Regions from separate parts of the Bacillus altaicus genome, predicted to be linked through region 2. Evidence: predicted binding sites of a transcription regulator. Region 2 holds the regulator's gene; the other holds the start of a gene.
The links. Region 2 encodes NrdR, which represses ribonucleotide reductase genes. Its sites were predicted from a motif close to AACACNATATATNGTGTT; they were not measured.

Region 1 (16,631 bases), 970 kb from region 2:
GAAGGGGAAAGTGTTATGCCATATCATAAAGATAAGCAACAGGCTTTTCAGGCCGCGCAGCAAGGGGTTGTTCAAGCGGAAAATATATTCAATAATATTGTGAAAAATGACCCGAATTACGGCCATGACTTAAAAGAGTTACGCCAAGAAGTTCAAGAGGCGTACGAACAGATTCAAAATGCACTTGAAGTAGCATCAGAAACGCAGCGTCCACAACTTGAGCAATATGAAAGTAATCTCCAAAATATAATGCAAAACGTTGATGAATTAGAAAAGTGAAAGAAGGTTGTTGTGAATTCAACAACCTCAAAACTTTTAGCGCTAATATGCAGAAACAAAAAATTATTCTATTAATTTTTTCTTTAATTTGTGCAGTACATATATTTCAAGTGGATAAAGTGGAAGCTAAAATGTTGTTACGAAAAGAGTTAGAGCCAACTGGCTATGTAACGTGGGAAGTGCCAAATAATGAAAAGGTTATTGCAATCACATTTGATGATGGACCAGATCCAACATATACGCCGCAAATTCTAGATTTATTACATCAATATCAGGCAGAAGCGACTTTTTTTATGATTGGATTTCGAGTTCAGCGTAATCCATATTTAGTAAAGCAAGTGTTGAAAGAAGGACATGAAGTTGGAAATCATACGATGAATCATTTATATGCGAGCAATTCATCAGATGAAAAATTAGAACATGATATTTTAAATGGAAAGAAATATTTTGAAAAATGGGCGAAAGAACCTTTATTGTTCCGTCCACCAGGTGGATATATTAATGATGCTGTATTTACTACGGCAAAAAAAGCTGGGTATCAAATTGTTCTATGGTCATGGCATCAAGATCCTCGTGATTGGGCGAATCCAGGTACTGAATCCATAGTAAATCATGTTGTGAAAAATGCTAAAAGTGGAGATATTGTACTGTTGCATGATGGAGGAAGTGATCGTAGTCAAACAGTGGCGGCATTAGCGAAAATTTTACCTGAGCTGAAAAAGCAGGGTTATCGATTTGTAACAGTTTCGGAGTTGTTACGTTATAAACATTAGAGAAAATCCCAAAAGGTATACCTTTTGGGATTTTTCGTTACTGATTCTTTTTTCGTTTCTTATTATTTTGTCGCTCTGCTGGAGTTAAAGGTTCATTTGCGAACTCTTCATTATAGCCAGTTCCTTGCCCTTGTGCGGATGCAGTATTCATTCCTGAAATAGTATGATTTGCTTTTCGTTTACCCATTGTTTCTCACCTCTATAATGTTTTTTAAAGATGAATCATGAATTGTTCATAACATATATGAACGTAAAGTAGAGTGCTTTACTTTACAATAATAGTATTTATAAGGAGCATGGACACTATTCAAATTTAGAAAGATAAAGAAAACTTATTATAATCCATAAGTTTCTTATTATTTACTTATTTAGAAAGTTGTAATAAAATATTATCGTAAGGTATTGAAAAGTTTGTCTACATTTTATATTCAGACAACTTAGCCACGTTTAACAGGGGGGAAACATAATGGTCAAACATAATCCATTTCAATCACGTGCAACTTTTGAACTAGATGGAAAGACGTATCATTATTATCAATTGAAAGCGCTTGAAAACGCAGGGGTTGGCAACGTATCTCAATTACCATATTCCGTGAAAGTTTTACTTGAATCTGTACTTCGTCAAGTAGATGGACGCGTAATTACAGAAGAACATGTTACAAATTTAGCGAAATGGGGAACGAAAGATGTTCAAGATATCGATGTTCCATTTAAACCATCTCGTGTAATCTTACAAGACTTCACAGGTGTTCCAGCTGTTGTAGATTTGGCTTCGCTTCGTAAAGCAATGGCAGATATGGGCGGGGATCCTGATAAAATTAATCCAGAAATTACTGTAGACCTTGTAATTGATCACTCTGTACAGGTTGATAGAGCGGGTACGGCAGACTCGCTTGCATTCAACATGGACTTAGAGTTTAAACGTAATGAAGAACGTTATAAATTTTTAAGCTGGGCACAGAAATCATTTGATAACTACCGTGCAGTTCCACCAGCAACAGGTATTGTACACCAAGTAAATCTTGAATATTTAGCACCGGTTGTTCATGCGGTGAAAAATGCTGAAGGTGACTTAGTTGCATACCCAGATTCATTAGTTGGAACAGACTCACATACAACAATGATTAATGGTATCGGTGTTCTTGGATGGGGCGTTGGTGGTATTGAAGCAGAAGCAGGAATGCTTGGACAGCCTTCATATTTCCCAGTGCCTGAAGTAATCGGTGTGAAATTAACTGGTACACTTCCAAGTGGTACAACAGCAACTGATGTTGCATTAAAAGTAACACAAGTATTACGTCAAAAAGGTGTAGTTGGTAAATTTGTTGAGTTCTTCGGTAGTGGACTGAAGAGCATGCCTTTAGCTGACCGTGCAACAATTTCAAATATGGCACCAGAATACGGTGCAACTTGTGGATTCTTCCCAATCGACGACATTTCATTAGAATACTTACGTTTAACAGGTAGAGATGAAGAGCAAATTCGCGTTGTTGAAGAATATTGTAAAGCAAACGGTTTATTCTATACAGCAGATAGTAAAGATCCAATCTATACTGATCTTGTTGAAATTGATTTAAATGTAATCGAATCTAACCTTTCTGGACCGAAACGTCCGCAAGATTTAATTCCGCTTTCAAATATGAAAGAAGAGTTCCATAAAGCTGTTTTAGCACCAGTTGGAACACAAGGACTTGGATTCAATGAGCAAGAGTTTGATAAAGAAGTGAAAGTTACATTAAAAGATCAAGAAGTAACGATGAAAACAGGCGGAATTGCAATCGCTGCGATTACAAGCTGTACAAATACGTCAAATCCATACGTATTAATTGGAGCGGGATTAGTTGCGAAGAAAGCGATTGAAAAAGGACTTAAAGTACCTGGTTACGTAAAAACATCATTAGCACCAGGATCTAAAGTTGTTACAGAGTACTTAGATAAGTCTGGTTTAACAACGTATTTAGATCAATTAGGTTTCCAAACAGTTGGTTACGGCTGTACGACTTGTATTGGTAACTCTGGTCCATTAGCAGAGGAATTAGAAGAAGCAATCGCAGCAAACGATTTATTAGTAACATCTGTTTTATCTGGTAACCGTAACTTTGAAGGTCGTATTCATCCACTTGTAAAAGCAAACTACTTAGCATCACCACCACTTGTTGTGGCATATGCACTTGCAGGTACTGTTGATATTGACCTGAAAAATGATGAAATCGGTAAAGATGTAAATGGTAATGCTGTTTACTTTAATGATATTTGGCCATCAGCTAAAGAAATTGAAGATGTAGTTCAAAGTGTTGTTACATCTGAATTGTTCAAAAAAGAATATGCACAAGTATTTAACAGCAATGAGCGCTGGAATGAAATCCAAACTTCAAATGAAGCTTTATATACTTGGGATAATGATTCAACATACATTCAAAACCCACCGTTCTTCGAAGGATTATCTAAAGAGCCAGGTGAAGTTGAAACGTTATCAGGTTTACGCATAGTTGGTAAATTTGGAGATTCTGTAACAACAGACCATATTTCACCAGCAGGTTCAATTGGTAAGCACACGCCAGCTGGACGTTATTTACTAGAAAACGGCGTACAACCAGTTGACTTTAACTCTTACGGTTCTCGTCGTGGTAACCATGAAGTTATGATGCGTGGTACATTCGCAAACATCCGTATTAAAAACCAAATCGCACCAGGAACAGAAGGCGGATATACAACATATTGGCCAACTGGTGAAGTAACATCTATCTATGATGCTGCGATGAAATATAAAGAAGATGGCACAGGCCTTCTAGTTGTTGCTGGTAAAGACTACGGTATGGGAAGTTCTCGTGACTGGGCTGCGAAAGGAACAAACTTATTAGGTATTAAAGCAGTAATCGCAGAGAGCTTCGAGCGTATTCACCGCAGTAACTTAGTGTTAATGGGTGTATTACCACTACAATTTAAAGATGGCGAAAGCGCTGAAACGTTAGGTCTTGTTGGTAACGAGTCATTTGAAATTCAAATTGACAAAACAGTTAGACCACGCGATCTTGTAAAAGTAGTTGTAATCGATTCAGAAGGAAAAGAGAAGCAATTTGAAGTAGTAGCTCGTTTCGATAGTGAAGTTGAAATTGACTACTACCGTCACGGTGGTATCTTGCAAATGGTTCTTCGTTCGAAAATCGAAGAGTCTAAAGTGTCAAACTAAATAATTGAAATGAATGATAAGGAAGCTAACATTTGTTAGCTTCCTTACTTTATGTACAGAGGAAAGGGATGAAACCAATTTGGTTTCATCCCTTTCCTTTTATTATGCAAAATTGGAGGAATGACAATGAATGAGTATAGAAGAATAATGTTGCCGCTACTACAAGAAAAGCTATTGTTAATTAGTGCGATTTGTAGCGGGATAGTAGCTGCCATTTTAAACTTATCCCGTCCGCTATTTATGGGGCTAATTGTAGATAACCTTATTCAGCGGGAGTTAAAAGGTGCGTATGTATATATTGCTTTGTTTGCAGGGAGCCGCTTTTTGATGTGGGTGAACAATCTTTTATTTGATTATGTAAGCTCAAAAGCAAGTCAGCGAATATTACGAGAGAAGCGTATAGACTTATTACGTCACTTTTTTTCATTACCGTTTGAAGAAAGTGAGAAGGTAAAACAAGGAGAGCTAGAAACATTAGTCGTTTCTGATATTCCAAATTGGGTAAGGTTATATGGATCTATATTAATTGAATATATTCATGCACTTGCGCAATTTATTGGTGCGTTTATAGCGCTACAACATATAGATATACAATTCATATGGTGGGTAACTCCGTTTTTATTTTTAAGTGCAATTGTTCCAATGCTTATGGGGAAAAAAGTAAGAAATATTGCGAGTATTGCTCAAAAGAATCATTCAAGTGTTGTAGAGATGATGTCACAGTTTGTAAAAGGTATACAAGATTTGCGTAGTTTACAAAAAGAGAGCTGGGCAATTAGCTTATTTAAAGGAGTGACAGTAAAATCTTATAAAACAGAAGTAAAGAAGACGATGTTGCAACAGTGTATTGGGATAGTTGGAACGGTAATAGAAACAGGCGCATATGTAGTCGTTCTTATTATAGGTGCACAAAAAATAATGAAGGGGGAAATGGAAGTCGGTTCGCTTGTGGCGGTATTAGCTACAATTGAGATGTTATTTTACCCTGTTCGTTATGCAAGTGATTTATTGATGATGACACAAGTTGCTATCGCTTCGGCCAGTCGAGTTTTTGGCTTTTTAGATATACCGGCTGAATACAGAAATGTAGAGAGAGCGATGGGAATGAAATTAACAAATGTTTCATTTCAAGAGAACGGTGAAGAGAGAGGTAGAATTAAAAATATTCATTTGCAAATTAATCCTGGCGAACTCGTTATCATTGTGGGGGAAAGTGGTGCAGGTAAAACGACGCTTTTAAAATTAATTACGGGTTTATATAAACCATCTAATGGTGGTATTGCTTATTACGGAAATAAAGCTAGCATGACTACTATGTGGCAGGAACCTCGATTTTTTCGAACGACAGTAAAAGAGAATATGTATTTTGGGGGAAAGGTCTTAGAAAAACAGTTAGAAAAAAATATTGAACTTGTAAATGCGAAGCCGATTATTAGGAGTTTATCTGAAGGTATTCAGACTGTACTACATAAAAGCGGTGAAGAATTTTCGGGAGGAGAGAGAAAGCGTCTTGCGTTATTGCGAGCGATTGTATCAAATCCGAATCTCATTATTTTAGATGAATCGACTGCGGGATTAGATCCGAGCAATCAAGAAGTGGTTTGGAATATGCTTAAAGGGCTAGGGGGGAATGTAACGAGAATTGTGACGACACATGATATCGAGAGGGCGATGATAGCGGATCGGGTTGTTGTCATGAAGAATGGAATTATTGTGGAATGTGGGAATCCTAGAGAACTATTAAATTGTAAGTCATTGTTTAAAGAGATGCTAATAAAAAGATAAGAGCTATATAGCGCTCTTATCTTTATTCACTCTTATTAAGTTGGTACGTATATGATTCAGTATCGCTAGTACTAAACTCTTTGACTAGAGTAAGTTCATTTGTATCCGGATTATATTTGAAGATTTTGACCGTATGTTCGCTACTTAGTGATGGATTATATTCTTGAATAGCAAATGTATTTTCAGCAATCTGTGTCATATTACTGGTGGAAACATTTTCTATGGAATCATGATTTGTAGAAATTTCAACGACTCTTCCACCGTTGAAAAATAAGAGGACGATTACTAAAATAACTAAACATATTCGTATATAGCGAAGTTCTTTACTTATAGGATGTTCTCCCAAAATAATCATCCTTTCTGTAACTATTGTATAGAAGTGGTGGTGATAGTCATTGTAAAGAAACTAACAATACCGAGACCAGCTAAAAGGATAAATGAGATTAAAGCGATATAGAGACAAATACGTCCAACTCGCTTTTTTTCAGGATCTTTACTGAAGAGCGAGATGATCCAAGTGATAATCCCGATTGGGGAAAATATAAAACTAAGAATATATAATAGTATTTTTTCAAATAAATTCATAAAAATCCCCCTTTTTGAAAGCTCTACATGTGCAGTTTTCTTCGTATTAGCGCTGCTGTTATGTAGGAAAGTACAGAATAAACAGCACTATAAACAATCCAAGCGTCTGAGTTTTGTAAAGCTAGGTGTATATCAAATCCAGAGACGATAATGAAAAATATAAGTGGAACAGTAAAAGAAATAATAATTGCAGCCTATTTGAATTTGTATAGCAAGCCGCTAAAACAAACACATAGTAATGGTAAAGTGAAGAAAACAAAAGTGAAAGGGTTGATAAGTAATTGTAAAATACATATCACCTCGCAATTTTTATATATATTTCTAATTATATGATAAAAAGGAAAATATTTCATCTTAGTTAAAAATATTCCGACTATTTTGAATGTGAATATTTCCAAGCTTGTCCGTATAAGCTAAAATAAGGTATATAGTATTTTGATGATTATGTTATAAGAAGATAAACACGTTAGGGTGATATAAAATGTGGCGGAAGCTTACGATTATTGTAGTGTTACTTTGTTTAGCGGGATATGCAGCTTATGATCAGTTTGGTAAAAAAAATCAAGCGGTACAAGGGAAGCAAGAAAAAAGTGAAGCTGTTATGAAAGAGATGATTGCAAGGAACGGTATTGAAATAGGGAAGAGTGCACCTGATTTTGAATTAACGAAGTTAGATGGAACAAATGTAAAGTTATCAGATTTAAAAGGAAAGAAAGTGATTTTAAACTTTTGGGCAACGTGGTGTGGCCCATGTCAGCAAGAAATGCCCGATATGGAGGCCTTTTATAAAGAGCATAAGGAAAATGTAGAAATTTTAGCTATTAACTATACTCCTTCAGAAAAAGGGGGGGGAGAAGAAAAGGTAAGCAACTTTGCGAAGGAAAAAGGAATTACTTTTCCTATTTTATTGGACAAGAACATTGACGTGACAACAGCATATAAAGTGATTACGATCCCAACCTCTTATTTTATAGACACAAAAGGGGTCATTCAAGATAAGTTTATTGGACCAATGACACAAAAAGAGATGGAAAAAAGGATTGCTAAATTAAAATAATGGTGAAAAGGTAGAGGTGGAAAGTTATCATTTCTGCCTTTTCTTTTTCGCGTAGTGATAGCAGCATGTTATGATAAAAGAAATATAAACGTTTAGAGATAAAGGAGTGTATGGAGTGGGGAATGTATCCTTACCGTTAGATTATGTTGTAATTGATTTTGAAACAACAGGATTTAACCCTTATAATGATAAAATTATTCAAGTAGCAGCAGTGAAATATCGTAATCATGAACTAGTAGATCAGTTTGTTTCCTATGTGAATCCGGAGCGTTCAATTCCGGACCGAATAACGAGTTTAACAGGTATTACAAATTATCGTGTTTCAGATGCACCGACGATTGAAGAAGTATTACCTTTATTTTTAGCATTTTTACATACAAATGTAATTGTCGCTCATAATGCATCTTTTGATATGCGTTTTTTGAAAAGTAATGTAAATATGCTTGGGCTACCGGAGCCTAAAAATAAAGTGATTGACACTGTGTTTTTAGCAAAGAAATATATGAAGCACGCGCCTAATCATAAACTTGAAACGTTAAAGCGAATGCTTGGAATTCGCTTAAGTTCTCATAATGCATTTGATGATTGTATTACGTGTGCGGCAGTTTATCAAAGATGTGCATCTATTGAGGAAGAAGGAAAAAGAAAAGTGCAGAAAGAAGTGCTTGATGAAACGGTAGCATACGAAGCAGTAAAAGAAATTCTTATGCGAAATAAACGTGATATCGAATGGATTCGCTGTATGAATGTCGGGAGCTATTTAGATATAAAAGCTTTTTACCCAATTATTAGGATGAAGGTAAACGGGCGAAAGAAATATGTGTTAACAGAAAAAATGGAAGACGATGTAATTGGTATTTGTACGAGCTTAACGTGTGAGGCAGCATTGAAAAGTGAGATTGGCAACACGAGAATTATGATTGACATTGTAGAGGACATTTTCAAGCTAGAGAGCTACATTTTAGAAGAATACGATTCTGTATTGCGAGCACTGCATGAATATAGAGTGAATGAAGAAGATGCTGATGAAGAAATTAAAAAATATTTAAATATAATGATGTGAAAAAATCCCATGCGTAATATTTGCGTATGGTTTTTTTGTTAAAACATAAAATTTTCTTGCAAATCTGATTAAAGAGTTTTTCATTTGCTCATACTATGTAATAAGAAAACGTAGAAGAAAGGGTGAGCAGCATGAGAAGAAGTCGCCGTAGATCGTTTGAAGAACTTGTAAATGAAAATAAACAACAATTATTAAGTGATCGTGATGCAATGGATCGAATTGAAAAACGTATTGAAAAACGTTATGCAATGAAACTTTTTAAGCAGGCTGAATAATTCTTAACACTAGTACGATACTAGTGTTAAGGAGGCGATAGTAATGGGTAATCCGAAAAAGAATTCAAAAGACTTTGCACCAAATCAAATTGGAACACAATCGAAAAAAGCTGGTGGGAATAAAGGAAAGCAAATGCAAGACCAAACTGGTAAGCAACCGATTGTTGATAACGGTTAAAAAAGGAGAATGTTATCATTCTTCTTTTTTGTGAGGGAATTAAAGATATATTTTTAACAGGAATATGAAAAAAGGGCTGACTTTCGTCAGCCTTTTTTCGTGATTGTAAAGTTTTCCACGAGTAAACGCCAATTTTGTGGGAATGGTAGACCAATCTTCCAATAGCTAATGCCGCCTATTCCTTGTTCTTTCATTAAATTAAATTTACTTTGAACGGACCGTGAATCTTCAAACCAAACTTCGTGTTGTACGCCGTTTTCGTCAAAGTAATTGAAATGAGGAGCTTGAGCCGTGAAATCATAGCGGATAGGAACATTGTATTTACGAGCTAGTGCAACAGCTGCAACAGAGCTAATTGCTTTTGCAGGTGGATTTCCTTGTTTGAACGGCAGTTTCCAATCGAAACCGTATAAATTTTGACCCATCATAATTTTTTGTGGTGGCATTTGAGATTTTGCATATTGAAGTACCTCTTTCACAGGACCAATAGGAGAAATCGCCATCGGTGGCCCGCCTTGCCAACCCCAGTCGTATGTCATAATGACGACAAAATCAACAATTTGTCCTTGTGCTTTATAATCATGAGCTTCAAAAAATTTCCCTTTTTGATTGGAACTTGTTTTCGGTACAAGCGTTGTACTTAATGTGTACCCGCTAGGTAAGCGCGTTTTTATATTTCGTAAAAAACGATTATATGCTTCGCGATCTTCAGGTGCTACATTCTCGAAATCAAAATGAATATCTCGCATGCCGTATTTTTCAGCTGTTTGCAAAATGTTCGTAATAAATTTGTTTTGAATCGTTGCGTCGCGTAAAAAAACAGATGCCAGTTCGGTACTGAAATTTCCATTTTCAATATTTGTAATAACGAGCATAGGGATGGTTTTCCCTTGCGTTGCAATATTAGCGATTTTAGCTGTTTCTGTTGGTTCTTTTAAAGTGCCGTCTCGTTTTGCTTCGAAGCTGAAGTAGGCTAAATATGTTAAAAATGGATTAATAGCACGTGTAGCATTTACTAAACTTTCTTTGATCGGTATTGTTGAAGGTTGTAAATAAGCGATGGATTCTACTGCTCGTTTTGTTCCTTTCGGTATATATAATTGTTGTCCGACATGAAGAATAGATTTTAATGAAAGGTTATTAACTTTAGCTAAACTGGCGAGAGGAACGCTATATGTTTGAGAAATTCGATAAAGGCTGTCACCAGGCTGTACATAATAGTTATTGCCTTTTGTATTAACGATAAGTGCCTGACCAACAACGAGTGTTTCGGCTGGGTTTAGTCCATTGTCTTTTACAATTTCTTCAGGTGTAGATCCATATTTTGATGCTAAACTATAAACACTATCACCGCTACGAACAGTTACAATTTGAATCATGTGTTTGCCCCTTTCAGTAAAAGATTCACTGTTTTTATTTTATTTTTGATTCCACTGTATTATGATTAAATGTATGCAAGGTAGCAGAAGTGAAAGAAGGCGAATAGAAATGTTTGTAGCAGAACATGAAGTTGAAATCCGCTATGCGGAAACAGACCAGATGGGTGTTGTTTACCATTCAAACTATTTAGTGTGGCTGGAACTTGGGCGCACGAAACTTATACAAGAATTAGGATTTTCGTATGTTGAAATGGAGAAAGAGGGAATTATCTCTCCTGTATTAGACTTGCAAATTTCATATCGTAAAGCGATGCGTTACGGTGAAAAAGCAATTGTGAAAACGTGGATTGATACTTTGAGCCCGCTTCGTGTTGTATATGGTTATGAAATTTATAACGGTGATGGCGAGCTTTGTATTACTGCAAGTACAACGAATATTTGTGCGAAAAAAGAAGGGTTCCGCCCTGTATCATTTAAAAAATTATATCCTGAGTGGTATGCGAAATATGAGGAAATTAAAAAGAAATAAAAAAAAGCGTGGCAGAAGCCACGTTTTTTTTATTTTTCATAATTAAATTGAGGGAAATCATCACCGTCGTTAAGTGTAACTAATAAATTATGTCCATCGAAGAACCACTCATCATCGCCTTCAATAAAGAAGTTAATACCTTCTTCTTGCATTTGAACAGCAGGGTGCGCAGGATCATCTTTACGAATACCTAAAGAAAGTCCTTTTTGCACAGTACTGCAACCACCGTATTGTACGAAAAAGCGTATTGTTTCACCTGATTGTAAGTGTAATTCGTTTTTATACCATTGTGCTGCTTCTTTTGTTACGGAAAGATTCATGTATAGTTCCTCCAAATTATGTTGCTTTTTCTTTAGTATAAAAAATAACGCAAAAAGACGCTATTAATATGCTTCACGTTTTCTTTTTGCGTTATGTGGGTTACAATCTTATTTTTGCTTTTTTGAAAAATTTGCTTTTGGTTCAGTTTTATTTATAATTCGTCCGATATTTGCACGGTGTTTATAAATAACCATACCTGCTAATAAACACATCGCAATAATGAAGATTCTATCCCCGCTAACAATGGATGCAATAACAGCAACGATAGCTGTTATCATAGAAGAAAGTGATACGTATCTTGTTGTAAATAAAAGGCTGAAAAAGACAACAGCTAATATTGCAAAAACAACTGGTGAATAGCATAATAATACCCCGGCAGAAGTTGCAACTGCTTTCCCCCCGCGGAATTTTGCGAAGATCGGATAGACATGTCCAAGAACAGCGGCTAATCCAAACCATAGTGGGTGAATATCTGCCCCGAAAATAATCGGTAGAGCTGTTGCTAATGTACCTTTTAAAATGTCAGCAATTGTTACGATAAAACCTGCTTTTTTCCCTAATGTACGGAATGTATTAGTTCCGCCTAGATTACCGCTTCCATGCTCACGAATGTCGATTCCATAACCGATTTTTCCAACGACTAATGCAAATGGAATCGAACCGAGCAAGTAGGCAACGATAAATAAAAGATATGTAATAATCATGAGTTCAGTCTCCTTTATACAAATGTGTTGATAAAGGGTAAAAAGAGTTTTTCCCGTATATTGTACCATATATTTGTAAAGAGCACATTTCTTTTTTATAAATGAAAAAGTCATTAATTTTTAAAAAAACTTTCACAGGAATGTTACATTTTTCACAGGAACAGAAGAACTATATGTTGTATGATTTTAATCAAAAGACAACAACATGTTGGTGGAGGGTTATGAATGTTGAAACAAAATGTACGTGGAGAAGAATTAATGAAAGTATTTGAGACAATTATTCACGGTAATGAACAAGATTTAATGCAGGAAAATGCAAATGTAGATGGCCGATCTCCAATGGGAGTAATGGGAACGTTCGCATCTGAGAGCGCAAAGTATTATGCAGTAGAAAAATTATTATCAGATCAAGTGAAAAAAGCGATAGATCAAAATATATTATATCCACATGATTTAGATTTTTATGCAACAGGAACGACGACTTGTTCGCAAATTCCGTTAGCGCAAATGCTTGCTAACGGTTTTCATACTGGACATGGACATATGAGACAACCGCAAGATATTAAAAGTGCGTTGGCGCTTTCTTCAATTATTTTTCAGGCGAATCAAAATATGCAGCACGGTGGTCAATCGTTTGCACTCTTTGATATTGATCTAGCTCCATATGTGAGAAAAACAGTAGAGAGACATAAAAAACGATTGCAGTCATATCCGCTTACGAAAGAACAAATAGAGGGATTTGCATGGAAAGAAACAGAAAATGATACGTATCAGGCGTGTGAGGCTTTCGTTCATAATTCAAATAGTATGCATAGTAGGGGGGGGGGACAAGTACCGTTTATTTCTATTAACTACGGAACAGATACATCGAAAGAGGGACGGCTTTTAATTAAGCAACTTTTAAAAGCGACGCAAGCTGGACTTGGTAAAGGGGAAACACCGATTTTTCCTATTCAAATTTTCAAAATGAAAAAAGGCGTGAACTTTGAAGAGTGTGATCCGAACTATGATTTATTTGAATTAGCGTTAGAAACGACAGTTGAGCGATTATTCCCTAACTTTTCGTTTTTAGATGCCCCGTTTAATGCTGTGTATTATGATGGTCGACCTGAAAGTGAAGTATGTTATATGGGGTGTCGTACTCGTGTTATGTCTAATATACATGGGGAAGAAACAGCAATTGGAAGAGGGAATTTATCGTTTACTTCTATTAATTTAGTGAAATTAGCGCTAATTAGTGGTTCAAAAGAAGCATTTTTTGAAGCGCTAAGTTATTATTTAGATTTAGGCGTTAAGCAATTATTAGAGAGATTTGCTTATCAATGTACAAAGAGAGCAAGAGATTTTCAGTTCTTATATTCACAAGGTGTATGGCGTGGTGGAGAAACGTTACAACCTGAAGATGCTGTGGCGCCGATTTTAAAACAAGGGACGTTAAGTCTTGGCTTTATCGGTCTTGCAGAATGTTTAGTAGCGTTAACAGGAAAGCACCATGGAGAAAATGAAGAATCGTGGAAGCTTGGATATGAAATCATTTCCTTTATGAGGAAGAGAATGGATAAGGCTACGGAAAAACATCAACTCAATTTCTCTGTAATTGCAACGCCAGCAGAAGGGTTATCAGGAAAGTTTGTGAAGAAAGATAGAGAAGAATTTGGTGTAATTAGCGGTGTGACAAATCATAATTATTATACAAATTCGTTCCATGTACCGGTGTATTACAATATTCAAGCTATAGATAAAATCCGATTAGAAGGACCGTTTCACGCTCTTTGTAATGGCGGACATATTACGTACATTGAACTAGATGGTGCAGCTGTGCATAATCAAAAGGCGTTAAAGCAAATTGTACTAGCGATGGCGCAGTACGGAGTAGGATACGGCTCAATTAACCATCCTGTCGATCGTTGTAAGTGTTGTAGTTATCATGGCATTATCGGGAATGAATGTCCGAGCTGCGGAAATGAAGATGAGAATGAAATAGAAAGAATTCGCCGCATAACAGGATATCTTGTAGGAGATATGTCAAAGTGGAATAGCGCGAAACGTAGTGAAGAGATGGATCGGGTGAAGCATAAATGAAAGTTATGAATATCATTCATGATAGTGTAGTAGATGGAGAAGGGTTGCGGACAGTCGTGTTTTTTGCGGGCTGTCCGCATCGTTGTATCGGTTGCCATAATCCGAAATCATGGAATGTTTGCAATGGAACTGAAATGACGGTAGAAGAAATTGTGAAAGAGATTGAAAAAAATTCATTAACCGATGTAACATTTTCAGGTGGAGATCCATTTTTTCAAGCTGCTGAAGTGAAAAAAGTAGCAAAAGCAGTGAAGGATTTGAGAAAAAATCTATGGATTTATACAGGTTACACGTTAGAAGAGATACAGAGTGCTCAAAATAATGATATGATAGAATTGTTACATTATGGGGATGTTTTGGTCGATGGAAGATTTGAACTTGATAAAAAAGATTTAACACTTCCATTTCGCGGAAGCTCCAATCAACGTATTATTCGATTGAATGAGTAAAAAGGCGGGATAGGTTATATGAATAAAACAGTATTACTTGTTGAAGATGAAAGAAGATTACGTGAAATTGTTAGTGATTATTTTCGTAATGAAGGCTTTGAAGTAATCGAAGCGGAAGATGGAAAAAAAGCGCTAGAATTATTTGCTGAACATACAATTGATTTAATTATGTTAGATATTATGTTACCAGAAATAGATGGTTGGTCTGTTTGTAGACGAATTAGAAAAGAGTCAGCGGTACCAATTATTATGCTGACAGCACGTTCTGATGAGGATGATACATTACTAGGCTTTGAACTAGGTGCAGATGAGTATGTAACAAAACCTTTTAGTCCGAAAGTGTTAGTAGCTCGTGCAAAGACGTTATTGAAACGTGCGGATGGAGCGATAGGAGTATCAGAAGAAAATACTATGTCATTAGCTGGAATAGAAGTGAATCGACTATCTAGAACAGTTTTAGTAGATGGAGAAGAAATTATATTGACACATAAGGAGTTTGAGCTTCTCGTTTATTTAATGGAGAACAAAGGAATTGTGTTGTCACGCCAACATCTATTAGATCAGTTATGGGGATATGATTACTACGGTGATGACCGAACGGTTGATACACATATTAAAAAACTGCGAAATAAGCTAGGAGATAAGGCGAAGCATATCGGCACTGTTATTCGAGTAGGTTACAAATTTGAAGAATAACCTTTAAGTTACTATGCATCCCGGCTTTGCGATATAGCAAATTTACACTCTCCTTTGTAGGTGAAATGTACAAAAAATACTTTTCTTATCTACAATGATAGATAGGAGTATTTTTTAAATTGGATTTCACGATGAGTTCACAAGAAGGACACAAACTGTGACTATACTGAAAGTACGAATTCACCAGAGAGGGGAAATAAAAAATGGGATATTACGACGGACCAAATTTGAATGAAGAGCATAGTGAAACGAGAGAAGTGAGAAAATCAGGCAGTAAAAAAGGTTATTTCTTCACAGGTTTAGTGGGAGCTGTAGTCGGGGCGGTTTCGATTAGTTTTGCAGCACCTTATATGCCATGGGTGCAAAATAATGGAGCTGCAGTTTCATCATTCAATTCTAATAAACAAGTAGAAGGTACTGTAGTTCCTGTTGTCAATAAATCAAAAAACGAAACTGATTTGCCAGGTATGGTTGAAGGTGCAAAGGATGTTGTTGTTGGTGTAATTAATATGCAACAAAGTATTGATCCGTTTGCAATGCAACCGACAGGTCAAGAACAACAAGCTGGTTCAGGATCAGGTGTTATTTATAAAAAAGCAGGAAATAAAGCATATATCGTAACGAACAACCACGTAGTAGATGGAGCGAATAAACTTGCTGTGAAACTAAGTGATGGAAAGCAAGTTGATGCAAAATTAGTTGGTAAGGATCCTTGGTTAGACTTAGCTGTTGTTGAAATTGACGGATCTAATGTAAATAAAGTTGCAAGTCTAGGTGACTCCAGTAAACTTCGTGCTGGTGAAAAAGCGATCGCAATCGGTAACCCACTTGGATTTGACGGCAGTGTAACGGAAGGTATAATCAGTAGTAAAGAACGCGAAATTCCAGTTGATATTGATGGGGACAAACGCCCAGATTGGCAAGCACAAGTTATTCAAACAGATGCAGCGATTAACCCTGGTAATAGTGGTGGTGCATTATTTAACCAAAACGGTGAAGTAATCGGTATTAACTCAAGTAAAATTGCGCAGCAAGAAGTTGAAGGAATCGGATTTGCAATTCCGATTAATATTGCAAAACCAGTCATCGAATCGCTTGAAAAAGATGGAGTAGTGAAACGTCCAGCTCTTGGAGTAGGTGTCGTTTCATTAGAAGATGTGCAGGCTGCAGTAAACCAATTAAAGGTACCTAAAGAAGTAACAAATGGCGTTGTACTAGGTAAAATTTATCCAATATCACCGGCAGAAAAAGCTGGTTTAGAGCAATATGATGTTGTAGTAGCATTA
Region 2 (16,631 bases):
TATAAAAGAGCCGCGGTATACCGCGGCTCTTTCTTATCGTTTTCCTTCTACTTTAATCATGTCAACAAACGCATCTAATGCGATTGTTTCTGATTTTTGTTCCCCATATTTACGTACGTTAACGCCATTTTCAGTAACTTCATTGTCACCTACTACAAGCATGTACGGAATCTTTTGCATTTGTGCTTCACGGATTTTGTAACCAATTTTCTCTTCACGAGTGTCTACTTCAACACGGATACCAGCACGTCGTAATTCATCTTGTACTTTCTTCGCATAGTCTAAATGTACTTGCGGAGAAACTGGAATTACTTGCGCCTGAACTGGAGCTAACCAAGTTGGGAATGCGCCTTTGTATTCTTCAATTAAGAAGGCTACGAAACGTTCCATAGTTGATACAACACCACGGTGAATTACAACTGGACGATGTTGTTTACCGTCTTCACCAACGTAAGTTAATTCAAAGCGTTCTGGAAGTAAGAAGTCTAATTGTACAGTTGAAAGTGTTTCGTCTTTTCCAAGTGCAGTACGAACTTGAACATCAAGTTTTGGACCATAGAATGCCGCTTCACCTTCAGCTTCATAGTAATCAAGACCCATTTCATCCATAGCTTCTTTTAACATACCTTGTGCTTTTTCCCACATCTCATCATCAGCATAATACTTTTTAGTATCTGCTGGGTCACGATAAGATAGACGGAATGAATAGTTTTCTAAACCGAAATCTTTGTACACTTCTAACGTTAAGTTTACAACACGTTTTAATTCTTCTTTAATTTGATCTGGACGAACGAAAATGTGCGCATCATTTAAAGTCATTCCGCGTACACGTTGTAATCCAGATAATGCTCCAGACATTTCATAGCGGTGCATTGTTCCAAGTTCCGCAATACGGATTGGTAATTCACGGTAGCTGTGAATATCATTTTTATAAACCATCATATGGTGAGGGCAGTTCATTGGACGAAGAACTAACTCTTCATTATCCATTTCCATTGATGGGAACATGCCATCACGGTAATGGTTCCAGTGACCAGAAGTTTCATAAAGCTCTCTACTTCCTAATACTGGAGTGTATACGTGATCATAGCCTAAGCTTGCTTCTTTATCAACGATATAACGCTCGATAATACGGCGAATTGTTGCACCTTTTGGTAACCAAAGTGGTAAACCTTGTCCTACTTTTTGGCTATTAGTAAATAGTTTTAACTCTTTACCTAATTTACGGTGATCGCGCTCTTTCGCTTCTTCAAGCATAAGTAAGTGCTCATCTAATTCTGCTTTCTTAACGAATCCAGTACCGTAAATACGTTGTAACATTTTATTATTGCTATCGCCGCGCCAGTAAGCACCAGCAACACTTAATAATTTAAACACTTTAATTTTCCCTGTAGATGGAAGGTGAACACCACGACAAAGGTCGAAGAATTCGCCTTGCTCATAGATTGAAATAACTGCATCTTCTGGAAGATCGTTAATTAAATCTAATTTTAACTCATCGCCGATTTCTTCAAAGCGACGAAGTGCTTCTGCACGTGGTACTTCATGACGAACGATTTCTAAGTTTTCGTTCACGATTTTTTGCATTTCTTTTTCGATTTTTTTGAAGTCTTCAACTGTAATTGCTTCTTCCATATCAATATCGTAGTAGAAGCCATTTTCGATTACTGGACCAATGCCAAGCTCAAGCTTAACATCTTTATATATACGTTTTAACGCTTGTGCTAAAAGGTGAGCTGTTGAATGGCGTAAAATATATAAGCCATCTTCAGAGTCTAATGTAATAATAGAAACTGCACCATCTTCTTCGATTGGTGTAACAAGGTCGATCATCTCATCGTTTAATTTTCCAGCCACAGCTTTTTTCTTTAAGCCTGGGCTAATAGAAGCTGCGATTTCTTCAGTTGTTACTCCTTTTGGAAACTCCTTCACAGCTCCATCAGGGAAAGTAATTTTAACTACATCTGCCATCACTGGTCACTCCTCTTTTTTTTCAAAATAAAAAACACTCATCCCATAAAAAGGGACGAGTGTTGAATTCGTGGTTCCACCCTTGTTCCAATTAACCTTATTGTTAATTGCTCAAGTTCAACATAACGGTGTTGTCCGTTAGCAATTACTAGAAAAACGTTCACTGCTAAAGTTTAGAGGTGGTAAGTAATAATCCCGTAATAGGAAGCTCGCACCCTAAGGCTTCCCTCTCTGAAAATCGTAGAAAACTACCCATGTCCTCATCATAACATTTCGATATATTTCATTTATGTAGGTAATTATATGCTCAAAAACTTAGAAAATCAAGGGCGTTACCTTTATTTTTTAAATTTTTCACGTTGCGCTCAAATTCATGTAATCCATGTAGTTGCACTCGTTCCTGAAATACATTTCGCAAAGTAATAATCATATTATGATCTTGTTCTTTCGTATATAAATAAATCTTTTTCGGCGAAATAGAAAGAAGTGGTGCAATTACTTTCGTATCAATATATACATCCTGTTTCTTTAATAATTCTTCATCTATATATTGAACCAATTTATCCTGTTTTAAACGTCTACCTTTATCATCATAGAAAATAAAACTTTCATCAAAAATAAGATGCACACAGGACAAACGTGATTTCCGGCTACTTACTTGTTGGCGAAGTGTCTCAATGAACATTTGATATTCCTGCTCCATCTTATACTCATCAATTGCAACTTCAGCAAGCCTAGCTATCATTTCCCTATATGTACGAAGACGAAAACGAACGTATGATGAAAACGAGAATGAGAGCGGATCACAAAGCCAATCATTCAAAGACGACGCAATATAAGATTCAAATTTTTGACGTGTTAAATCACGAGCTACTCCTTTTCTTCTTTCCTTTAAAATCTCATGTGCCATATGCAATATTTGATAGCACTCTTCTTGTTCTTCATAAAAAAACTTTTCCTTTAAAATGGTGTGAATCCATTCATTTTGTTTCACATTCATAATGAAATATAGTAATACTGGCAATAAAATCTTTTCAATATAATTCGATTCACATAATGGTATATGGATAACAACCTTTTGTTCGTTTAAATATACACTTGTTTCCTTATATAAGGATTCCGTTCTTTTCGTTAGTTGTCTGTATACGTGCACAGCATCATTTTTTTCTTCGAAGCAAATTTCAATCACTTTTGTCCCCCCCTTTATCCCCGCTCTAAAGGATTGCATCTATACGTTACAAATCCTATAAGAGTCCGATCTATGGAAGTTCACTCTTAGTAGAAACCTATCTCCCATTGTTAGAACATCCACTCGATATGGCTTGCTAATTTTATATATATTAAGGGAGGGAGAAAAAAATGATACAAGCTACTCTGAAAAAATGATTAAAATAAAAAAGAGCAAGCTTCTCAGCTCGCTCTTTACTTATTACGACGGTTCTTCCCGCCAATTGGGATTGGCTTCGCTAAATATTTAATTCGTTCCATAATACGGGCCGCTTTCATCTCTTCTGCTTCACCGCGCTGTGTATACGTTAAATGATGTTCCAACTGTTTGAAATCAAAGTTAGATGTAAAGAACGTCGGTAAGTTTTCCAACATACGGAACTGTAAGATTGCACCGAGTACATCATCACGTACAAAACTTGACATCGCTTCTGCCCCGATATCATCTAACATTAATACTTGTACACGTTTGACAGCATCAATCTTTCCGCTAATCGAATTATCTTGAATCGAACTTTTGATTTCACGTAAAAATTCAGGGAAGTATACGAGCATCGAACTAATTTTCTTTCGCGCAAGCTCATTTGCAATTGCCCCTAAAAGATACGTTTTCCCTACACCAAATTTACCGTACAAATATAAACCTTGTGCTTTTTTACCTGGTTCGTATGTGTTTAAAAATTCATTCGTTGCACCTATTGCATCAATACGTGCATCTAAATCTGAAGGGTCTAAATTTTCCATAGTTGCCTGCAAAATGTCAACTGGCATATATACACTTTGAACAAGTTTTTCATATTTTTTTCTCTCATCATATGCTACTTTTCTAATACAACGATCGTATTGAATATCAATCATCTTACCTTGGATGACGAGCTTCGGCTCATATCCTTGTAGCATATTTTTACATGACCCTAAATCTGGACAATCCGCACACCCTACACTTTGTCCAATATATTCATATAACTTCACAAGACTTCGTTCAATCATAGAAGTCGTTACTTCACCTTTATGTTCGTCTATAAATTCTTTCACACGAGGGTGCGCCATCACTTCTGCCTTTAAGACTTCATATCTATTTTTAAAGTTTTTATTTTCCATTAATTTCGTAAATGAATTTTGAATATGCTCCATTTTCTCACCTCAAAGAGCGTTCATTTTCTTTTATTAATCACGCTTATATTTTTTCAATACTTCTTCTAATCGTTTCCGTTCATCTTCTAACGTACTTGCATCTTTTTTCGCACTTACGTCATTTTTTACAGGTTCTTTCTCTTCTTCTTTCGACTCTTCTTTAAGCCAATCTGGTACCATTTCTTTTCTCACTGTTTTCTTCGCTGTACGACCTTTTTTCTTCGTCTCAGCCCACTCTTGATATTGACGATTCTCTTCTTTCGCTAGCGCCATCGCCTCGCCTACTGTACCAACCTTTTTTCGCGCCCAATGTCCAGCAATCTTCTCGACATACGTTTTAGCAAGCTTCATATCTGAGCGTAGCATAACGTAATATATAAGTACATTCACAACCCCTGGCGTTAACTTTTGGTTTATCATTACATCCTCAACGATTTGCAAGTCCGCTTTCGTCGCCTCTGCACCGCCTGAAATCTCTTTCAATAGTTGTTTTGGCGAGATTTCCTCTAACTGCTTCATTAGCATCTCTTCTTGCGTAGATGGCTCTTTCTCTTTCATTGTACGAGCAGCATGAGGTTGCACTCTTTCACTTAATACAGGTAACGCTTGACCATTTTCGAATTGATACCAATCGCGTGCTCCCTTCCGAAGCCTTTCGATATCAATTGTTTGTATCTCTGTCACTGCGCCAAGAACGATATTTTGCATCGATAACACATCTACACCGTACACATACGCGAGTGTAATGACACATTCTCTCACTTGATCTGTAATCGCCTTTTTAGGAACAAGCGCTGATAGTCCGTCTACAAATAAAGAGAAATCAAAGAAATCATTCCAAACTTTCGGAGCATCCCCATTCTCGTTACTTGGCATAATTGTCGTTTTCGGAATACGCAATTCTTCTTGCGCATATTCAAACTGACCTGGGTTAAACGAATCAAATATATCGTTGAAGGAGCGCGTAACATTTTCATAAGAAGCAAAATCGAATTCTTCTTCTAAGAAATATTGCTTTACTTGGTTGTATTTTGTCCGACTCAAGCGATTATATAAAAAGATACTTAAAACAATATCATCAAAAAACTGCTTCGGAGATAAAGGTGGTTGCAATTCATATATAAACATTCGAATATCTTTTTCTTTCTTAATATATACATTTAAAAGACCAATCGCTTCTAACTTTACTCGTTCCCCATATATTTCAGGAAGTTGCATTTGCATAGTCACCATAAGGGAGTGATGTGTATTCTCTTTTCCAAACACACGATCTTGCTCTAACTCTCCCCATAGTGTCATGTATAAGCTAAAAGCTCTACTACCTATTAACGGCTGATACAACATCGTTAATACTTTCCGGTCGTAATTATGTAACAACCCTTTCGCACTTACTTTATAACGATCAATCGGCAATAGCTCCATCCATGACTGTTTTTCCATTCTTGCTTTTCCTTTCTCTCATCCAATCTAACCTACATTTCACTCGTTCTATCTTTATTATATAATTTATTAGCGAAAAAGAGCTATTAGCTTCCGCTTCTAGCTCTCTTATCTCGTTTACTTACAATATATAAAGGGATTCCTTCTACTCTCTCTCTTTTTGCAGTATATCTTTTAATTCTTCAATAAATACATTTAAATCTTTAAATTGACGATACACAGAAGCAAAACGTACGTAAGCAACATCATCAATATCACGAAGTTCTTCCATAACAATTTCACCAATCATATCACTTTTCACTTCTGATATACCTAAGTTACGAAGTTCACGCTCCACACTTTGGGTTACTTCCTCTAACTGCCTTAAAGATACAGGTCTTTTTTCACACGCTTTAATTAAACCGCGTAAAATTTTCTCTTTATTAAACTCTTCTCGTGTTCCTTCTTTTTTAACAACGATAAGAGGTGATTCTTCTACTCTTTCAAATGTCGTAAAGCGACTTAAACAACTTTCACACTCTCTTCTTCTTCGAATAGAGCGCCCCTCGTCTACCGGACGCGAATCTAACACTCTTGTGCCATTATGAAAACAGGATGGACAACGCAATTCATTCACTCCTTTACACTATAATCTTTATTCTTTCGCTACTCACCTACATGTGACAATATATATACAATATTATATAACTCATTCTTCTATAATGACCACTCTAAGTTATTACATATCGTGATCCTATTTTATATAAACTAAAAAAGAGGTGCATTATACACCTCTTTACATTTTAAATCAATTATGTTCTTTTTTAAAGAGCTTTTGTTTCTCTCTGCTTAATTTCGAAGCTACCAGTGCCTCGAGGAAGCTCGATGCTCTCACGCGTTTTCGCGTTTAAACCTTCTGCAATATATTCTGCAGCAACATTTGGATCAATACGATCCCCACAAGTATAAACATCAATACTTGCGTAACCGTGCTCCGGAAAGCTATGAATTGTTAAATGTGATTCCGAAATAATTACTACTCCACTTACACCTTGTGGTGCAAATTTATGAAAAGCAACCTCACGTACTTCAGCACCAGCTCTTAGTGCTGCATCCACAAATAATTGTTCAATATACGGCATGTCATTAAGCTTGTCGAAATCGCAATCCCAAAGTTCAGCGATTACGTGACGACCCATCGTATCCATAGTATCCATTCTACAGTTCCCCCTTGTAAATTTATTCTAACTGTTCGAATTGAAAACTAATTTGCAATTTGGCTTGCTCCACTACCACGGGGGAAAGTTAGTCCAGAGAGGTCCTAACCCTTTAAGTAGTGACTACGTACCTCAGCTCTTAAGTTTACGAGTGTTAGTATACTTTGTTTATTTTCATTTTGCAACAACAGTTTTTTCGATTTTCTGTCATAATTTCCTCTTTACTTTTCCCTAAAAAAAATAAACGATTCACAAATACAGTAATCACAACGTTTTTTGGTCTGTCCACTATTTGAAAATATACCCATATAATTTTTTTCTTTTCAGAAAAAAATAAAAAAAGAGAGCAAATATTCACTTGCCCTCCCTCTATTTCACTTAAATATGTTGTACATTTTCTTGTTTTGCTAATTCATCAACAACTAACGTTACAAGATCTACAACACGACGAGAGTAGCCCCACTCGTTATCATACCAAGCAAGTACTTTCACTTTACGCTCACCCATTACCATTGTAGATAAACCATCAATAATAGCTGAGTGTGTATTTGTATTAAAGTCGATAGACACTAAAGGCTCTTCGCTGAATTCTACAATTCCTTTTAACGCACCGTTTGCAACAGTTTTGAATGCTTCATTAATATCTTCAACTGTTACATCACGTTTTACGTCTACTACTAAATCAACAAGAGACACGTTTGGTGTTGGTACACGAAGTGCCATACCATGGAGTTTTCCGTTTAAGTGTGGAAGAACTTTTGCAAGCGCTTTCGCAGCACCCGTCGTTGTCGGAATGATAGACTGTCCGCAAGCACGCGCTCTTCTTAAATCTTTATGTGGGTTATCAATATTATTTTGGTCATTTGTATAAGCGTGAACAGTTGTCATTAAACCGTTTTCAATTCCGAACTGCTCATCTAACACCTTTACAACAGGCGCTAAACAATTTGTTGTACAAGATGCATTTGAAATAACGGTATGTTTTGTAATATCTAATTGGTCTTCGTTCACACCAACTACAATTGTTACATCTTCATTTTTACCAGGAGCTGTTAAAATAACTTTTTTCGCTCCAGCTTCAACATGAAGAATTGCTTTTTCTTTCGAGTTGAATTTACCAGTTGCTTCAATTACAACTTCAACACCCAGATCTTTCCAAGGCAATTCCTTTGGATCGCGGTTGTTTAAAAGGCGAATCATTTTCCCATCAACTAGTAGGTGATCTTCAAATGCTTCCACTGTTCCGTCAAACTTTCCATGAACTGTATCATATTTAATTAAATGTGCTAACGTTTCTGATGGATAGCTTGCATTGATTGCTACAATTTCGAATGCGCTTTCTTTTATTGCTTGACGAAATACCATTCTCCCAATACGTCCAAATCCATTAATTGCCACACGAGTCATAATATGTTGTCCCCCTTGAATGCGTTATACTATTTATCTCCAATCCCAATAATAGTATAACACAAAAAGGAGATATGTCACTAAGCATTTTCATTAATTTCGCAATTTTTTAATCAATAATGTTCCATTCTTTCAAAATAGCCGCTAATTGTGTTTTCGCTTCAATAATTGTGCCATCATTATAAATTACTTCATCTGCCTTCTTTACTTTTTCTTCTAGTGGCATTTGAGATTGAATACGCGCTGTTGCTTCTTCTTCTGAAAAGTTATTTCGTTTCATTAAACGTTCCAATTGCGTATTCGGTGTGACTGCTACAACTACAACACGATCAACAAGATTTGTTAATTTACTTTCAAACAAAAGAGGGATATCTAACACAACCGCTTGCATACCTTCTTTTATGTACATCTCCTTTTGTGCATTCATTTCTTCACGCACTGCAGGGTGAACAATTTTGTTTAACTGCAATCGTTTTTCTTCATTATAGAAAACGACACTTCCAAGCTTCGGACGATCCAGCTCCCCATCTTCTTGTAACACTTCCGTTCCAAACACCTCTACAATTTTGTTATATGCTGGTTTTCCTCGTTCTACAACTTCTCGCGCAATAATATCTGCATCAATAACCGGTATACTCATTTCACGAAACATTTCTGATACCGTACTTTTTCCGCTTGCAATGCCTCCTGTTAATCCAATTATTACTGTCATAATAATCCTCCTCATAATATCAAAGGCGCGAAACTAATGTTCCACGCCCCTACTTACATTTTCCAAATTCCAATAATAATGAGTAATACCCCAGGCAGGAATGTGAATTTTTGTAACCATTTCATATTCGATAAAATCGTACCAAGCTTCATTCCAATAAATAAAAATAAAGAACTCATAACCGCGACTAATACCGCCATCATCGCCGGTGCATAACCTAATAAAGATGCACCAATTCCAGCACCAAACGAATCTACAGAAAGAGCGATGCCGAGAAGTAGCGCTTCTCCTGCAGAGATAGTTCCTGATTTATCAAAATCGGCAACAGTCGGCTTCCGCAAAATTTGAATCACTAACCCTAGAGAAGCAATTTCTAACTTCCAAACCTTCTCTTCTTGCTTCGGTTCTTCTTTTTTATCACTTCGAAAAAATTGGTATAATACCCAAATCCCGATTCCAATAAGAACAAACCCACCGATACGCGTTGCGATAACAGGTGAAAATATTTTCGCAATCATATGTCCAATTCCCATGGAAACGAGCATGACAGCCGCTGAACAGATTCCGATAATTATAATTGATTTTAGTGGAATTCTTACACTTCTTAATCCGTATGTTAGCCCCACACTACAGCTATCTAAGCTTAATGTAAAAGCTAATAAAATAAGAGATAAATAAAGATACATCGGTAAGCTCCTCCCTTATACATAGCTCTGCTCTATGTATATGACAAATGCCTATCCGATGTTATCCCTTTTCTATATTCTAGGCTGACAAATTGGGCAGTAATGCGTTCCCCTTCCGCCAACAACTGTTTTTTCTAATAGCGTACCGCAAGTCACACACGGTTCTCCTTTTTTTCCATATACATTTAGAAGTTCCTGGAACGAACCAATTTGTCCTTGCGAATTAATATACGTTCTAATTGTACTTCCGCCTCGCTTAACCGCTTCGCCCAGCGTTGTAACAATCGCCTCGTAAATTCTTTCTACTTCTTCTTCTGTTAAAGATGCAGCTTCTCGTTCTGGATGAATTTGCGAACGGAATAATACTTCATCTACATATATATTTCCAAGCCCCACTAAAAGACGCTGATCTAATAATACAACTTTTATTTTGCGATTTGTCTTTTGCAATCTTTCTTGTAAGTACTGCGGTGTCAATTCAGCATCAAACGGCTCTGGTCCTAAATCAGCAAGAGGCATTTGAGCAAACTCTTCACCTTTCTTAAAGAGATGCATCGTACCAAACTTTCTCACATCTTTATAATGCAATTCAGTTCCATCTGCAAATAAGAAACGCACGTGTGTATGTTTATCAATTGGCTCATCCTCTTGATGAAGTAAAAACTTACCTTCCATACGCAAATGTGAAACAATTACATAGTTTGTTACATACAAAAGCAAAAACTTACCTCTTCGCTTTATATTCTCGATCATCTCGCCTCTTAGCATGTCTTTAAAGATTTCTGCATCGTCCGGTCGTTTCACTATTTTTGGATAAGTGATAATTACATCTTCAATCACTTTTCCCGTTACAAGATTTTCAAGTGTCCGTCTAACATTTTCAACCTCTGGTAATTCCGGCATTTTATCACTTCCTTATTTCGCGTCGTACCAAGTTGGACCGTAAGAATAATCAACTTTTAACGGAACTGCTAGTTCAATTGCATGCTCCATTACTTCAGGTACAAGCTTCTCTAATTTTTCCACTTCTTCTTTTGGCGCTTCAAAGATCAATTCATCGTGTACTTGCAGAAGCAGGCGAGCTTGTAGGCCTTCTTCTTCTAAGCGATCCGCCATAATAATCATAGCCTTTTTAATAATATCCGCCGCACTACCTTGAATTGGTGTATTCATTGCTGTACGCTCTGCAAAGCTACGTAAATTAAAGTTACGGCTCGTAATTTCTGGAATGTAACGACGGCGATTTAATAACGTTGAAACATATCCTTTTTGCTTCGCATCTTTTACAATGTCAGCCATATATTCTTGTACTCCAGGGAAGCTTTCTAAATACCTTTCAATAAATTCCCCTGCCGCTTTTCTCGTGATTCCTAAGTTTTGTGAAAGGCCGTAATCACTAATACCGTATACAATGCCGAAGTTTACAGCTTTTGCTTGTCGTCTCATATTAGATGTCACTTCATCTTTTCCAACACCGAATACATCCATAGCTGTTTTCGTATGAATATCCATGTCATGTTGGAACGCTTCAACTAAACCTTCATCTTTTGCAATGTGAGCAAGCACACGAAGTTCAATTTGTGAATAATCGGCCGCGAACATAATCCATCCTTCTTCTGAAGGAATAAACGCCTGACGAATCTTCCTTCCCTCTTCTAAGCGAATCGGGATATTTTGCAAGTTTGGTTCCGTTGAACTTAGTCGTCCCGTTTGCGTTAACACTTGGTTAAAGCGAGTATGAATTTTAGATGAATCGTCATGTACAACTTTTAGTAACCCTTCAATATATGTAGAGTTTAGTTTCCCTAATTGACGGTAGTGTAAAATCTTCGGAATGATTGCATGATGATCCATAAGCTTGTCTAGTACATCAGCAGATGTAGAATATCCTGTTTTCGTCTTTTTAATAACAGGTAAATTTAAGTTTTCAAACAGAATAACCCCAAGCTGCTTCGGTGAATTAATATTAAATTCCGTTCCTGCAAGCTCATAAATCTCTTGTTCCATTTCCTTTAATCTACCCGCAAGCTCTTCTCCCATATTACGAAGACGCTTCGTATCAACTGTAACACCTTTCACTTCCATGTCAGCTAATACACGAGCAAGTGGTAATTCTAACTCTGTAAATAGTTCATATTGCTCATTCTTTTCTAACTCTTCTACGAATGTTTGCTGCACATCGAATAATACATGCACTTTACGAGCGACATGCTCAGCTACTACCTCTTGCTCAGGAACAGCACGCTTCGCACCTTTCCCGTAAACTTCTTCGTCAGATTTTACCGCATGTGTTTCTTTCATTTTCGCAACAGCGCGGAAATCTTTATCGGTATCAGCTGGATCAAGTAAATAAGCGGCAATTAATAAATCAAAGTCAATCCCTTGAATATCTACACCTTTCCACTTTAGGGCAACGATAGCACGCTTCGCATCAAATGTATGTTTTCTCATCTCTCCATTTGCAATCCACTCTTTAAAAGCATCTGATTTAAGAGCAACATCGGCCGGAATGAAGTAACAACCATTTTCATTTTGAATACCAAAACCTTGAATATCGGCTTTATGATAGTTATCTTCTTGCACTTCAACAATAAGCGCACTATCTTGCTGAAGCATTTCTTCTGTAACTTCTTCTACAATATCAAATATAATATCATCTAATTCAGCTGGAGCCGTTTCCTCCGGCGTAACACCTAATTTATTTAAAAGGGATGTAAATCCTAAATTCTCGAACATTGGAATCAAATCGCTTGGTTCATACCCTTTATATGCCATATCATCTACATGCACAGTAATCGGTGCGTCTGTAATAATAGTCGCAAGTTCTTTACTCATAAGGGCTTGTTCTTTATTCGCTTCTAACTTTTCTTTTAATTTCTTTCCACTCACTTGATCTAAGTTTTCATATACTGCTTCTACCGTTTCAAATTGCGTTAATAATTTAATGGCTGTCTTCTCACCAACACCTGGTACACCTGGAATGTTATCCGATTGGTCTCCCATTAAACCTTTCATATCAATAATTTGCTTTGGTGATAAGCTATATTTCTCAAATAAAGCTTCTTTCGTATATTCATCTACTTCCGTAATCCCTTTGCGAGGAATACATACGAGTGTATTATCTGAAACAAGTTGCAGTAAGTCTTTATCTCCTGAAATAACTTTTACATGAAACCCTTGCTCACTCGCTTCTTTCGCTAACGTCCCCATAATGTCATCCGCTTCATAGTTTTCTAATTCATAGCGCGGAACATTAAATGCATCAAGTACTTCGCGAATAAATGGGAATTGCTCTGATAGTTCAGGTGGAGTCTTTTGACGTCCTCCCTTATAATCACTATACGTTTTATGACGGAACGTTGTTTTCCCCGCATCAAACGCCACAAGCATATGCGTCGGTTTTTCTTCCTCTAATATTCTCATTAACATCATCGTAAAACCATAAATTGCGTTCGTATGTATACCTTTGTCGTTATTTAAAAGCGGTAGTGCAAAGAAAGCACGATACGCGATATTATTACCATCTACTAATACGACTTTTTTTTCCAAACTACAAACCTCCCCATACAAATTTGAAACGATTTTTCCACAGAAAAAAAACCGTTCCTATCCTCTCTCTATATTAACATGACTAATAGAGAGAAGAAAAATAACGGTTTTTTTCTATCATATATAAACAGACTTACATTGGCATAAAAGGGAAGTGACGAGAATAGCATAACTACTCTCGTCCAAAATTACTCCTTGGATGAAGGGGTTTTCATATATTATATTAACAGAGCTTTATTAATATTTAATTAAGCCATTGTTAATATATTGTAAATATCCTTCATCCTATTTTTCAGTAGCTGATTTTGGTAAAACAACTGTAAATGTTGTACCTTCTCCAACCTCACTATCCACCGTAATCGTACCTTGATGTGCTTCAACTAAATGCTTTACAATTGATAAACCAAGACCCGTTCCACCCGTATTTCTACTTCTCGCTTTATCAACTCGATAAAAACGTTCAAATATACGAGGGATTTCTTCTTTACTAATACCAATTCCAGTATCTGATACTTTTATATAAGCATTATATTTATCTTCTGCTAACTCTACAGAAACAATGCCTCCAGCAGGTGTATATACGATTGCATTATTAATTAAATTAATAAAGATTTGTTTCAAACGACTTGGATCTCCAATGACAGAAACACGTTTTAATACATTCACTTGTAAAGAGATTTCTTTTTCACCCGCTTTATTATCAAGCACCATGTGAATGTCTTCAAGAAGCTCCTTCATATCAACCGTACCCATGTTTAATCTAAAACCTTGCTGCTCGATTTTTGACAAATCTAATAAATCTTCAATTAATCCTTGCATACGCTCACTTTCTTTTAAAATGATATGTAAGAAATGTTCGCAGAATTTTTTATTATCCATCGCTCCGTCCAAGAGTGTTTCTGAAAAACCTTTAATAGAAGTAATCGGTGTCTTCAATTCATGAGAAACATTCGCTAAAAAGTCTTTTCTCATTTGTTCTAATTTCTTTAACTCTGTAATGTCATGGAATACGAGAACAATCCCTTTCCACTCATGGTTTGTCCCAATAATTGGTGCTCCGTATACTTCGAAATGCTTGCGCTCAATACCTAGCGGCAATAACATTTGTTTACGCACTTTCACTTCTGTCATAAAAATTTCTTCCACAAGCTCAATAATTTCCGTATGGTGAAACGATTCATAATATAAACGGTCTAAATATTCTTCATCTGTTACGTGGAAAGTCTCCTTATAAGAACGGTTTACAAGGTTTATATAACCACGGCTATCAATTAAAATCATTCCGCTTCCCATATTTTCAATTAATGTGTGCAAACGATCTTGTTGCATTTCTTGTTCGAGTGTCATCTCTTGTAAATTACGAGCTAAAATATTAATTGCTTTACTCAGCATTCCTGTTTCATCTGAATGACTTTCATATGCACGCGCTTTGTAATTACCCTTCGCTAATTCAATTGCAACTTTCGTAACTGATTCAATCGGCCTAATATATTGTCCTGTAATTTTGACACCTAGGAATACAACTACGAGACAAGCAATGACAAATCCGATAATTAATAATCCCCACGTTTTTTGGTGAACGTCCCTCAAAGTATCAATTGTACTTTTCACCAAAATGTATCCTTGTTTCCCTTCTACATCCTGGACGAACACAGCATGATAAAATTCATTCTTTTGATCTGTTTCTTTCGTAATGACTTTATTTTTTTGTTTTCCTGCTTCAGAAGAAAGTTCTTTAATCATCTCTTGATTAAATGTAGATTGTTTCCCACCGCTATATTGAACTTTCTTTTTTTCATCCACAAATATAATAGAAGCTGGTATTTGTTCTTCTAACTTTTCAAATACATACGGCTTTTTTAAAACAGAATCAAACCCTTGCTCCTCTGCTAATACAGCAACATACTGTGTCTCTTTTATCATTCTCTCTTTAGCATGATCTATATAGTAGTTTTCAAATACAGTTTCTAATAATACACCTAGTCCAACTAAAATAAAAACGATAAGAGAAACAAATGTAAAAAGAAGCCTGGAACGAAACTTATTCATCCACTTTTGGCTCCTCTAATTTATAACCTAAACCACGTATCGTTTTAATGTACGTCGGTTTTTTCGTATTTTGTTCAATTTTATCGCGCAAATGGCTAATATGGACATCAACAATTCTTGTATCACCGGCAAAATCATAATTCCATACAGCACTCAATAATTGGTCACGAGTTAATACACGACTTTTATTTTTCGCAAGATAAACAAGTAACTCAAATTCTTTCGGTGTTAGTTCCAGTTTCCTTCCTTGGAAGTACGCTTCATAAAACTCCGGTAAAATTTTAAGCTCTGCAATTTTGATGCTCTCTTCATCTGGCGATTCTGAAACTTTTTCTTCTTGCTGTAATTTCGTGCGGCGCAAAATCGCTTTCACACGAGCAACAACTTCCCTTGGACTAAATGGCTTCGTCATATAATCGTCAGCCCCAAGCTCAAGACCTAGCACCTTATCAAATTCATCATCTTTTGCTGTTAACATTAAAATCGGCGTCATAACACGCTGCAATCGTAATTCTTTACAAACTTCCATACCATCCATTTTTGGAAGCATTAAATCTAATATAATTAAATCTGGGCGTTCTGTTGTCGCTTTTTGAAGCGCCATTTCTCCATCCATTGCTGTTATAACTTCAAACCCAGCTTGTTGTAAATTAAATTCAATTAAAGTTAAGATAAATTCCTCATCATCAACTACTAAAATACGATTGTTCATTCTTTTCCTCCAAGTTATAGACTTGAAACCTTCTTCATCCTAGTATTTTCCCCGTTATTCTCATCATACTAGAAAATAAGGTCCCTCTCAACATTTGACGATAGGGTTTTGTAAAAGATATTAAACAAAAGAACAAATAATATTTTCATATTTTAAGAAAATATTATAAATGTATCAGAAAAACAATTAATTGGATTTTTATTAGATATAAACCCAACCTCTTTTCATTAAAAAACCTTTCACAAAGATTTAAATACAGCATTTAATACACATTCAATAACCATTTCACTTTTATTCAAAAAATATACAGATTTTAAATAACGGAATCTTCCCTTTAAATGTTTTTTCAGAAAAAACATAAATTTTTCTCTTTCAGAATATTGACACAGTCGACTATACATCCTATAATTGCCATATCCTAAAACCAAGGAGTTGACTCGGAAATGACAAAGGATTTAATTCAACTGATTAATGATCTTAATGAAAACTGGGAACTAATCGGAGACTTTTTCGATAATCCTGAAAAAGTAATAGCTACATATGAACTA

Region 1: a site for NrdR is predicted at 12,284-12,301, ahead of ACE38F_RS11305 (anaerobic ribonucleoside triphosphate reductase). Genes of this name have one in related genera too.

What each region holds. Positions count from the first base shown of each region.
Region 1 covers NZ_CM143394.1:2,132,927-2,149,557, forward strand. The annotation lists gene ACE38F_RS11230 (hypothetical protein) at 16-279, shown strand; gene pdaB (polysaccharide deacetylase family sporulation protein PdaB) at 327-1,052, shown strand; gene sspO (small acid-soluble spore protein O) at 1,090-1,239, opposite strand; gene acnA (aconitate hydratase AcnA) at 1,519-4,242, shown strand; gene ACE38F_RS11250 (ABC transporter ATP-binding protein) at 4,369-6,027, shown strand; gene ACE38F_RS11255 (YmzC family protein) at 6,050-6,382, opposite strand; gene ACE38F_RS11260 (hypothetical protein) at 6,394-6,612, opposite strand; gene ACE38F_RS11265 (redoxin domain-containing protein) at 7,094-7,669, shown strand; gene ACE38F_RS11270 (3'-5' exonuclease) at 7,785-8,732, shown strand; gene ACE38F_RS11275 (FbpB family small basic protein) at 8,864-9,007, shown strand; gene sspN (acid-soluble spore protein SspN) at 9,051-9,185, shown strand; gene ACE38F_RS11285 (glycosyl hydrolase family 18 protein) at 9,272-10,564, opposite strand; gene ACE38F_RS11290 (acyl-CoA thioesterase) at 10,674-11,093, shown strand; gene ACE38F_RS11295 (HesB/YadR/YfhF family protein) at 11,123-11,413, opposite strand; gene plsY (glycerol-3-phosphate 1-O-acyltransferase PlsY) at 11,522-12,118, opposite strand; gene ACE38F_RS11305 (anaerobic ribonucleoside triphosphate reductase) at 12,344-14,200, shown strand; gene nrdG (anaerobic ribonucleoside-triphosphate reductase activating protein) at 14,197-14,649, shown strand; gene ACE38F_RS11315 (response regulator transcription factor) at 14,668-15,345, shown strand; gene ACE38F_RS11320 (S1C family serine protease) at 15,549-16,631, shown strand, end outside.
Region 2 covers NZ_CM143394.1:1,161,104-1,177,734, reverse strand. The annotation lists gene thrS (threonine--tRNA ligase) at 34-1,971, opposite strand; T-box leader at 2,020-2,247, opposite strand; gene ytxC (putative sporulation protein YtxC) at 2,279-3,160, opposite strand; gene dnaI (primosomal protein DnaI) at 3,394-4,332, opposite strand; gene ACE38F_RS06180 (replication initiation and membrane attachment family protein) at 4,366-5,772, opposite strand; gene nrdR (transcriptional regulator NrdR) at 5,918-6,379, opposite strand; gene speD (adenosylmethionine decarboxylase) at 6,576-6,959, opposite strand; gene ACE38F_RS06165 (glyceraldehyde-3-phosphate dehydrogenase) at 7,347-8,375, opposite strand; gene coaE (dephospho-CoA kinase) at 8,485-9,087, opposite strand; gene ytaF (sporulation membrane protein YtaF) at 9,141-9,773, opposite strand; gene mutM (DNA-formamidopyrimidine glycosylase) at 9,846-10,676, opposite strand; gene polA (DNA polymerase I) at 10,689-13,322, opposite strand; gene phoR (sensory box histidine kinase PhoR) at 13,608-15,371, opposite strand; gene phoP (two-component system response regulator PhoP) at 15,364-16,083, opposite strand; gene ACE38F_RS06130 (hypothetical protein) at 16,527-16,631, shown strand, end outside.